DNA from 2 places in the Caballeronia sp. KNU42 genome. Region 1 is predicted to be linked to the other one. Evidence: predicted binding sites of a transcription regulator. Region 1 holds the regulator's gene; the other holds the start of a gene.
What was found. The regulator LexA, encoded in region 1, represses DNA repair genes until DNA is damaged. The targets are predictions, from matches to a motif close to ACTGTATNNNNATACAGT.
Positions count from the first base shown of each region.

Region 2: ACSOSP_RS12520 (DUF5131 family protein) is a predicted target of LexA. The motif match lies at 4,057-4,074, and genes of this name have one in related genera.

Region 1 is NZ_CM132388.1:502,264-507,849, reverse strand. It holds gene cysT (sulfate ABC transporter permease subunit CysT) at 1-242, opposite strand, end outside; gene ACSOSP_RS02205 (hypothetical protein) at 241-375, shown strand; gene ACSOSP_RS02200 (sulfate ABC transporter substrate-binding protein) at 409-1,458, opposite strand; gene lexA (transcriptional repressor LexA) at 1,753-2,409, shown strand; gene ACSOSP_RS02190 (hypothetical protein) at 2,587-2,973, shown strand; gene ACSOSP_RS02185 (DUF2939 domain-containing protein) at 3,111-3,731, shown strand; gene ACSOSP_RS02180 (universal stress protein) at 3,841-4,347, opposite strand; gene nodI (nodulation factor ABC transporter ATP-binding protein NodI) at 4,767-5,586, shown strand, end outside.
Region 2 is NZ_CM132388.1:2,783,527-2,789,112, forward strand. It holds gene ACSOSP_RS12505 (CHAT domain-containing protein) at 1-800, shown strand, start outside; gene tcmP (three-Cys-motif partner protein TcmP) at 903-1,742, opposite strand; gene ACSOSP_RS12515 (three-Cys-motif partner protein TcmP) at 1,860-3,128, shown strand; gene ACSOSP_RS12520 (DUF5131 family protein) at 3,139-3,888, opposite strand; gene glmS (glutamine--fructose-6-phosphate transaminase (isomerizing)) at 4,747-5,586, opposite strand, start outside.

The DNA.
Region 1 (5,586 bases):
AAGCCGAACACGGCATTGATCAGCGCGCCACCGAGAGCCGCGGTAAACGTCAGCCGATACGACGCCATCACGCGCGGCGAGGTGACCGCGCGCACGAACGTCGCCCAGTCGAGCGTGGCCGTCTTGGCAAACGTCGCGGCAAGCGGAATCAGCACCACGAGGCTCAAATACGCCACCGTGATGCCGAGCGTCAGGCCGAAGCCCGGCAGTGCGCTGGGCTTGCGGAAAGTGAAGGTCGTCATGCGTGAATCATCCAGTTCCGGCGCGCCGCGGGGACGGCGCTTCGGGGTCGAGCATCGGGTTGGTTTCAAGGCCGTCTATGCGGCCGTAGTGTTATTTCAGCTTCTTTACGACGACAGCATCGCGAGCGCGTGAGCGCCGGCGATGCTGCCCTTCAAGCCGCCACGCTTACTGCGGCTGATAGATCGAATCGAACACGCCTCCATCGGCGAAATGCGTCTTTTGCGCCTTGGTCCAGCCACCAAAGGAGTCATCGATGGTGTAAAGCTTGATCTTCGGAAACTGCTTCGTCAGCGCAGCGGGAACTGCCGTGGAACGCGGCCGATAGAAGTTACGCGCCGCGATCTCCTGACCTTCCTCGCTATACAGATACTTGAGGTACGCCTCAGCCAGCTTGCGCGTGCCATGACGATCAACCACCTTGTCGACAACCGCCACTGGCGGCTCAGCCAAAATGCTCACCGACGGCACCACGATTTCGAACTTGTCCGAGCCAAATTCCTTCAGCGACAGGAACGCCTCGTTTTCCCACGCGATCAGCACGTCGCCCTGCCCGCGCTGCACAAAGCTGGTGGTGGCTCCCCGAGCGCCGGAATCCAGCACGCCGGCGTTTTTGTAGAGCTTGGTCACGAAGTCCTTGGCGGTCGTCTCGTTGCCTCCCGGCAGATGTTCTGCATACGCCCAGGCCGCGAGGTAGTTCCAGCGCGCGCCGCCCGACGTCTTCGGATTAGGCGTCACGATGGACACACCCGGCTTGAGCAGGTCCGGCCAGTCCTTGATCTGCTTCGGGTTACCTTTCCGCACGAGGAACACGATCGTCGATGTGTACGGCGACGCGTTGTCCGGCAAGCGCTTCTGCCAGTCCTGGGCAACGAGGCCCTTGGCTGCGAGCGCATCGATGTCGTAGGCGAGCGCCAGCGTCACCACATCCGCCTGCAAGCCGTCGAGAACCGAGCGCGCCTGACCGCCGGAGCCGCCATGCGATTGCTTGAACGTGACGGTTTCACCCGTTTCAGCCTTCCATTTCTTGCCGAAAGCCTGATTGAAGTCTTGGTACAACTCACGCGTCGGGTCGTACGACACGTTCAGGAACGACGTGTCGGCATGCGCCATCGAGACCGTTCCCGCAATCATCCCGGTCGCCGACGCTGCCCCGATCACCGCCGTGGCAAACAGCTTCCGTGCACGTGCGCCCCACCCCGAATTCCGACTCAGCATTGCCCCGTTCCCCGTCTTATGTGTTTGAGCAGCCGAGTCTATCGACGAGCTTTCATTATTAAAAATAATTGTTATTCATTCTTTTAGATCAAAAAGTGCTAATGAAGGCTGGAAGCGGCGTTGCGGCCATCAAACGGGCGTTGGAGCACCCTGTTTTCGGGTGCTGTGTGGTTCTGACGACGTCGAACTTAAAGTAAAGCTTGAAATGCGCCGAATACTGTATAAAACTACAGGCATCTGTTCATCCATACAGTGGACGACCGGCCATAAAAGGGGCAACCGCACGTGACCAAATTGAGCAAACTGACTGCGCGGCAGCAAGAAGTTTTCGAACTGATCCAGCGCGCGATCGAACGCACGGGGTTTCCGCCCACGCGCGCCGAGATCGCGGCCGAACTTGGTTTTAGCTCCGCCAACTCCGCCGAAGAGCATCTCCGGGCGCTGGCGCGTAAAGGGGTGATCGAACTGGCCGCGGGTTCATCGCGCGGCATTCGCCTGCTGACCAATGGCGGCCTTGAAGACGCGCCTCATCAGTTCACGTTGCCACACGCCAGCATCATGCAACTGTCCTTGCCGCTGGTCGGGCGCGTGGCGGCCGGTAGCCCGATCCTCGCGCAGGAACACATCTCCCAGCATTACGCCTGCGACCCGGCGTTGTTCTCCAGCAAACCGGACTATCTGTTGAAAGTGCGCGGGCTTTCCATGCGCGACGCAGGCATCTTCGACGGTGACTTGCTCGCCGTGCAAAAAAAAAACGAGGCGAAGGACGGGCAGATCGTGGTGGCGCGACTCGGTGACGACGTCACGGTCAAACGCTGGAAACGTCATCCAGATGGCGTTGAACTGATTGCGGAAAATCCTGATTACGAGAACATCTTCGTAGCGTCAGGCAGTGAAGACTTTGCGTTGGAAGGTATTGCGGTCGGGTTGATTCGTTCCGGCGAGCTTTGATTTCTGTTTTGATTTCTGATTGGTAGCGCGGCGGCGGGTGTTTCGGGAGTTTTCTGTCATTCCGCCCCAGCCGCGCTGCGCTTGAATTCCTGCCCTATAAAGCGTGACGGACATCGCATCCGCGATGAACCGGCGCGCGCCCTATTGTCATCAGTGATCGGTTATCGGAGAAACATCATGGAACGATTCGCCCGGCTGTTTTCTGCTTCTTTCTTATCTGCATCGTTCGCGCCGACAGCACGCGCGCCCCTTTCGTTTCGGCAATTCCGCGAGTTCGGCCGTTTGCGGCATCTGCGCTCGCTGATCTCCTGCAAGACGCAAAAGCCGGCTGACACCCCGGACCTCTTCGACGAACTGCCCGTCCTGCCCTCGCGGCAGCCGGCGTTCGCCCGGGTATCGCTGAGTGCATCGGTGCATACGCAGGCCGAGCAGCGTGCGCCGGTTCGGGTTTATCGCGGAGAGTCGCGGGTCATCATGGTCGGTAATATCGAAGCGGTGTCGCGCATGATCGACCGCTGCATCGACGACGAGCGTGCAGGTGTAGAAAGCGGATTGCTCGCCTGAGTTTAAAAACGATTTACAGCGATAAACGCAGGGATAATTCTGACGCCGTAGCGGTCCATCTGAGAGTTGAGTCGTCTTTGACCTCAACGCTCGCATTCGAGCCGCATCAACCTCTCAGTTAAAAGGCGCCTTAGCGTATGTCCCGCACCAGCAGATCCATTGTCATTGCGTTGTTGGTAGTTGTCATCGTCGCGGTACTCGGTGTGATCTATGCGTCGCCGTATATCGCGCTCGATCGGTTGAAACGCGCCGCCGACGCGCGTGACGCTCAAACCGTCAATCAGTATGTCGATTTTCCTCTGCTGCGTGGAAGCCTGAAGGATCAGGTCGGGCAGTTGCTGACCCGAAGGATCGATATACAGAAGAGCGGCAATCCGTTAGCAATGATCGGCGCCATGATTGGCGCGGCGTTGATCGGCCCGCTGGTCGATTCGTATGCAACGCCCGACGGCGTGGCGGCAATTCTCAATGGCATACCGCCAAAGGGTGATCCGGGCGAGAAACCGCCGGTTGCGCCCGAGTCGAGCGGCGCTGTGGTGGCAGTTCCCGGAACCGCGCCGGCGCAGCCGCCTGCGCCTGCCGTCGCTTCACCGTCCGCACCGAAACCGCCGCCCCAAACCACGGCGGGGTATCGAAGCTTCGATACTTTCGCGGTGAATTACCAGCATGGAACCGGCGATGCGCGCTATTCAGCCATTCTCAGGCGCTACGGGTTGTTCTCGTGGAAACTGGTCGCAGTGGAGTTGAATAACGACTAGGCGATCGGGATCGGCTCTACCGCAACAACACGGGCCTGTGCACCGAGTTGTTGCGGGCTGAGAGCGGCACCGGCTTGGCCGCCTGCTGCTCTCAGCGCGCCCTCACGCATCAAACACTAGCCTCGGCTTTCACAGGCTTCGCTGCATGCGCGGCGTCTTCCTGCTCCGCCGATGTGCCCGTCGGTGACACCGCCACCAAAATGCTGCAGGACACCCGATCCATCAGCGGCGTGTTGCCCGAGCCCATCCACCAGCGCGCCAAGCCCGTGCGGCACCGATGCCCCACCACCACCAGATCCACCTGCAAGCTCTGGGCGAGCCCGGCAATTTCATCGATAGGATGGCCGAACGCAAAGTGTCCCTGCGCCGGAACGCCCCGCTCCGTCAGCCATTCCACGCCTTCACGCAGGATGTCGCGGGCGGCGTCTTCGAAACGGCCGCACGCCATATCGGTGAGAAGCCCGGCGCTTTGGGCGATGCTGGAACGCATGTCGACAACGGCGAGCACATGCGTTTCGGCTTTCAGGTCGAGCGCCAGATTCGCGCCGTCACGTAACGCCTTGCGCCCTTCGCGAGAGCCGTCGTAACACAACAGGATTTTTCGATAGCTCGCCATGGTGGTTCTCCGCGCTGCACAAAAGCAGCAAAGGGCATCAAAAAAACGGTCGTCATAGTCTTGCAGATTCTGCCCCGTGAGCCGGGCGGGCGACAAAACCCGGGCCGCGTTGCCTTCATGATGGTGCGTCGCTGAAACGGTGGCAACGATGGAAAACGCTAATGCGGCCGGCTTGCTCGCGAAACGCCAAGCGGACACCGTGCCAGGTACGTGAATCCCTTGCTGGACGGGCCTTCCGGTCATTGATTCAAACTTCTCGAAGGAGTCCGGCGACCGCGAAATAGCCCGCGTGCGCGGCCGCAGTGCACTTCAAACAGAGGGACGCGCCTCGTTGGTGCAATCGATTAAACTAGTTAGCTTGTCTTGAGACCCGACTCCAGACCCGCTACCGACCCAATACCTGAGCCCTGAGTTTGCGCATGTCAGATGCAGCAGTGTTACCCGGCGATACGACCCGCACGAGCGCCGTCGGGCCGAAGCCGGCGATCGAATTTATCGACGTCGAAAAGCATTACGGTGACAAGACGGTCGTCAACGGCCTGTCTTTTCACGTCCAACCCGGCGAGTGTTTCGGCCTGCTCGGCCCCAACGGCGCCGGTAAAACGACCACGCTCAAAATGCTGCTTGGCCTGACTGCGCCGGATGCGGGCACGATCTGTCTCGTCGACGAACCTATTCCGTCACGCGCCCGCTACGCCCGTCGCCGAGTCGGTGTCGTGCCGCAATTCGACAACCTCGATCCCGACTTCACCGTCCGCGAAAACCTGCTCGTGTTCGGCCGGTATTTCGGCATGAGCGGCAGCGAGATTGAAGCCGTGGTGCCGTCGCTGCTCGAATTCGCGCGGCTGGAAAGCAAGGCGAACGCGCGGGTCGGCGAGTTGTCGGGCGGAATGAAGCGGCGGCTGACATTGGCGCGTGCGCTCGTCAACGATCCCGACGTGCTGGTCATGGACGAACCCACCACCGGACTCGATCCGCAAGCGCGGCATCTGATCTGGGAACGGCTGCGCTCGCTGCTCGCGCGCGGCAAGACAATCCTGCTCACCACGCATTTCATGGAGGAGGCCGAACGGCTTTGCGACCGGCTGTGCGTGATCGAGGAAGGACGCAAGGTGGCCGAAGGCAAGCCTGACGACCTGATCCAGCGGGTCATCGGCTGCGACGTGATCGAGATCTATGGTCCCGATCCGCAAGCCCTTCGTGAAGAACTCCTGCCGTTCGTCGGCCGCATGGAGATCA
Region 2 (5,586 bases), 2.0 Mb from region 1:
TTGAGGGAAAGCTTCCTCACGAGTCCCTGTTGACCGTCAATGTAAAGGTGGTCGACGTTGCAACTCCCGAAGAGTTCGTCGAAGCATGGAACATGTTTGACGGAGCCATCGTGATTTTCGACGGCCATGGCGTTAGTGACCCGGAAAGCGGCATTGGACAACTCGTCATCGCAGGTAAGCCAGTGGTCATTTGGGAGTTGAAAGATAAATTGACGAAATCCCCCCCCATTGTCATCTTGAGTGCGTGCGACACCCATTCATTAGATGCCAACCACGCAACGGTCGCCAATACTATGCTGATGCTCGGTGCAACATCAGTTCTTGGTACTTTTCTGCCGGTGGATGCTGTCTATGCTGCAACATTTGTACGAAGACTTTTGATTCGCGTTGGTGGATTTTTACCTCTCATCGCCGCCCCCGATGTGAACAGGCCGGCCACTTGGCGCTCGGTTGTGACAGGCTTGCAACGCATGCAATATGTTACTGAAATCATGCTCTCGTTGGCTGTAAACGCCAAGATAGATTTGAGCGCAGCTTTCGACAAGATTCAGCTGCAGTCCAACATCGAAATCAACAGCGGCAAGGTAGATTGGTTTGAGCGATTTGTCGACCGATTGGCTGAGGAAACCAACAGGTCAGCTGAGGCGATACATCTGCTTATTCGGAAGTGGGCGTCGGTTGTCGATGTCATGCATTACGTGCAACTTGGAAACCCAGAATCGATTTTGATTCTGAAAGATGAACTCACTGTTCCCGGTCAATCATCAACTTCGGTGGAACGTATAGCCGCGCAAACCTGAGTGTCGGAGGGACTTTGTGCCCGTCGCGCGCAGCCGGAATTGCGGTCAATTCATTTGATGCGAATGCCGCAAGAAGCACTGCCGCACCGGAACCGACGCGCGTTAGAACCCCGGCAGCGACTGTTGGCGCGAACTAGGTATCGCCGCGTCGTTCCAAAGCTTCGTCGCAAGGGGATGGCGGGCGAGGTGGATGAGCCGGTAGAGAGGCCCCTTGTTCATATTGACGAATAGCGGCTTGCTTTGTGCGACTTGCATCTTCGTCAGGTCTGTTACGAGCGTTTCCCAATATTTCAAGTAAGCACCGACCAGGTCGCGCTTCGGTACGGCGTCGAGTCGCAGATTGTTGCGCCAGCCAGGCGCTGCCGCATCCAGCCTGGAGCTGGCCAGGTTGAAGTCGCCACCGATGTTTCGCTGGACATCCATCACACTGAAGTGAATCAGGATGTCGATATTCGGCCGAGCGGACAGCTTGCGGATAATCTCGAAGTCCAGGTGCTCGATGTTGAACGGGTCGAGGAACGCGAAGTGCAATCCCTTCGGCAGTGCGTCGAGCACCCAGTCGACGGTCACAGATGCTTTACCTACGCATGCTCGGACATTGGCGCCGGCGGAGCGAAGGCGCGTCGCGCATGCTTCCACGCTGTCCGCGTCCGCATCGCCGATGTAAATCTCGTTGAACGGAGCGCCACCCTTCTCCGATATGCGCCATGCCGCTAACACTCCACCGTCCGAGATGGTTTTTGAATCACGGTTCATTACGCGCCCAGGACCCGAGAAGAGGTCGATGAACGAGGCGTAAGGCCACTTCGCACGCGCCATACGGGCGGAGTCGATGTAGCGCGAAAGTGCCACGTGCTTGTCTTCCGACCAGGCGCCAACCTTCATGACCGGCAAACCATCGGCAGGGTCGACAGCAACCTCGTGTTCCTGTTTGCTGTTCACGCTTTGTGTCCCGTTTTCTGCGGCTCAATGGGGAGATTAAATAGTATGCCGTGATTTCGAAATATTTACTAAAACCTGATAATCTTTCGACAGACCAAGGGCCACATAACACAGCTGATGGCAAAGTCAAAAGATAAGTATCTCTGGCAAGTCGGGAAGCCGCCGCCGATTCTCGACCAGCACAGTGCCGTAAAGCACTCGATTGTCGAAAGCTACGTTCAGAAATACATTGAAACGGTGATGTCTCAGGCCATTATTCCAAAGCTGACTTTGTCATTGGTCGATGGTTTCGCGGGCGGAGGGGAGTACATCAGCGAAGCCGGCATATCGGTCGATGGAACGCCACCTTTGATGATGCGCGCGACGCACGCGGCTCGCGCCAGCATAAATGTTGGTCGCAAAGTTACGGAACGCGAGGTCGACGCCGAGTTCTTCTTCATCGAGAAACGGCGAGAGTCAGCAAGGTATCTGCGTGAACACATTGATAAGCGGCGCGCGGAAGGGGTCATCGCTGACATGGATTATCAGCGAACGACCATCCGGAATGCGAGTTTCGTAGACGAATTGCCCGGAATAGTCGCGCGAATCAAACAGCGTCGCGGTGGCTTTCGCTCCATCTTTCTGCTCGACCAGTACAGCTACAACGCCATACCGATGAGCGCGCTTCGATGGTTGATGTCGGAGCTACCAGGTGCCGAGGTCATCATGACCTTCAACGTCGATTCCCTGCTTACGTACATCAGTGACAGAGAAACGAATCGGAAGGCCGTCCGCGGCGTTGACCTCGAAGGCTACATCCCATGGGAGCACCTCGGACAAATCAAGGCGGAGCATGGCCGGGCATCGCTGCAAAGATACGTCGCGCATGGCATTAAGGAGGAGACGGGCGCGCCGTTCATGACGTTGTTCTTTGTCCGCCCTAACGCAGCGAACCCTTGGAGCTACTGGCTCGTGCATCTGTCGCAGCGCTATAAGGCGCACGACGTCATGAAGTCACTGCATTGGGACCACTCAAGCGAGTTCGGACATGAGCTTGAACCAGGGCTTTTTATCCTTGGCTATGACCCGAAGCGCGATGAGGAATACAACGGCCAGTCGTCACTTCTGTTCGATAAAAGTGGTGAGCAACGCTGTATTGAGACGCTAACCGACGACCTCGGTCGCGTATTGTCCAGTCAGCAGCAACCTGTCTCGGTCGCGCAACTGTTCACGGGAAATATCTCGAACACAATCGCGGACGAAGCTCGTCTGCAGAAGGTGCTCCGTAGCCTGCACGCCGCAGGCACCATCGCAGTGTCGAACAAAGAAGACCGAGCGCGGCGACCGTCGAAGCTGTATCGGCCGACCGACATCATCGAATACTCCCCGCAACTGCGGTTCACCTGAGCCGGCGCGGTCAGGTTAGCAGACCTCGTTCGGGCATATCGTCCCAGGTGCGCCCTTCAAGAAGCCGGCCGTTGGCTGTCTTGGAGCGGCGCACGCCGTCGCTCCCCCACGTGCCCCATTGCTTGAAGAAGAACTTCACGCCTCGCTCCTCGCACTGAACCTTGACGTTCTGCACCCAGGCTTCGTGCATCGGGCGTGCCTTCGGGCCAGATTCCCCGCCGACAATTACCCAATCAATTTTCTCGAGATTTAGGGTGCCCAAGTCCTCGAGTAGCGGCTCGACGGACAAGAAGCGAACGCCGCCTTCCACGCGGCGCAGCTCGTCGATTCTTGGTAGGCCGTGCCGGCGGTCCTCGACGGTCACACCAAGCCAAGCATTCGCTGGCATCTCTCGGCGGCTGCAATAGGACGCCAAGCGCTCTGCGCGCTTCGTGAGTATCTGAAAGGTGTGCTGAGGGCACGCTCGAATCGAATCGAACACCTGCGTGATGTAGGCGTCCGACACGGAGCGATGGAACAGGTCCGACATTGAGTTGACGAAGTAGACCGTCGGGCTTTTCCGCTTCAGCGGCTCGTCCAAGCGGTTGGGCAGAACGGTCAGCTTGAAGCCATTTTCATAGCCTGGAGTCCCCATGGCGTGCAGACGCTTCGCCATGCCTTCGGCGTAGCAGTTTTTGCAGCCCTTGGAGATTTTCGTGCAACCCACAGTCGGGTTCCACGTGCGCTCCGTCCACTCAATCTTGCTTTGCCCGCCGCTCATTGTTCGACCTCTCAATTAGTTTGCGATTTTATCGAGCTTCCTGCGGCTGCTACGGAATAGCCATACTTTCGTCATGTGGTCGCGTTTGTCCGAATGCTTCCATGTGACAAACGAGAGAAAAATGGACCACGCATTCGCGTCAGGTGCCTTAGCAGTATAGAGACCGGCACTGTATATTTATACAGTGGATGAGTAAATATGATTGAGTGATAGCAGGAAATAGGCGCGGCCTATGCGCCGGCCGAAGAGTTCCGAGAAAGTGCTCCCGGCCAATACCAGCAAGGTTTTTAGAACAGGACAAGGAACGCACATCTCCAGCGAACATCTCGGGCATGGTGTGCTGCGACGACACGCAAAGCAAGAATCTGAGGGCAATCGCAAAAAAGGGGCGCTGGAAAGTGCTCCAGCGCCCCTTTGTCATTAATTCTGGTTACGCCTTGTCAGGTAAGGCTCAGCCGCTAATGAGAGCACCCGTAACCAAACCTAATTGAGGTCTCGTACCCGAAACTAATGCAACTCGGCACATCGCCAACTGGGAGCGACCGCTCCCACACCACCGCCACCGACTTCGCCAGATACCGCAAAGGATCACTCCCATCTAGCACCGGAGATACTTTTGCGATTCGTCACGGTTAAAACGGCGTTTATTTCAAGGGGGGGCAAAGATCGCTGACGCCCCACACGATTTGACAGATGCTCTATATTGGTTCGCAACTTTATTGTTTCGATCCCTCGCTTAGTTCGCAACTTTATTGTTCAGTTCGCAACTTTATTGTCACGGACCAAGCATTTCAATCTGAATTTACCGTTCGCAACTTTACTGTCACGAACCATCGGCTTTGCTCTTCCAAAATCCCCTCACTCCACCGTCACACTCTTCGCCAAATTCCTGGGCTTATCCACATCCGTCCCTCTAGCACAAGCCGTGTGATAAGCCAGCAACTGCAGCGGCACAACATGAAGAATCGGCGATAGCAAACCATAATGCTCAGGCATCCGAATTACGTGAATCCCATCCTCGCTGACAATCCGAGTATCCGAATCCGCGAAAACATAAAGCTCGCCCCCTCGCGCCCGAACTTCCTGCATATTCGACTTAAGCTTCTCCAGCAGCGTGTCATTAGGCGCAACCGTCACCACCGGCATCGCCTCAGTCACCAACGCCAAAGGCCCATGCTTCAACTCGCCGGCCGGATAAGCTTCCGCATGAATATACGAGATCTCCTTAAGCTTCAACGCGCCTTCAAGTGCGATCGGATAATGCAGTCCACGCCCGAGAAACAGCGCATTCTCCTTGCGTGAAAACTCCTCCGACCAGGCGATGATCTGCGGCTCCAGCGCCAGCACGCTATTTAGCGCCGCCGGCAAATGCCGCAACTGCGTCAGATAATCCGTTTCCTGCTTTTCACTCACATGCCCACGCAACGTCCCAAGCGTAACGGCCAACACAAACATCCCCACCAACTGCGTCGTAAATGCCTTAGTCGAAGCCACCCCAATCTCAGTCCCCGCATGCGTCAAGAACGCGAGCTTCGTCAGCCGAACCATCGCGCTGGAAGCCACATTGCAAACCGCGAGCGTATGTTTATGCCCCAGCCCTTGCGCGTGTTTCAAAGCAGCCAACGTGTCCGCAGTTTCACCCGATTGCGAAATCACCACGACCAAAGCCCGTGGATTCGGCACCGACTCTCGATACCT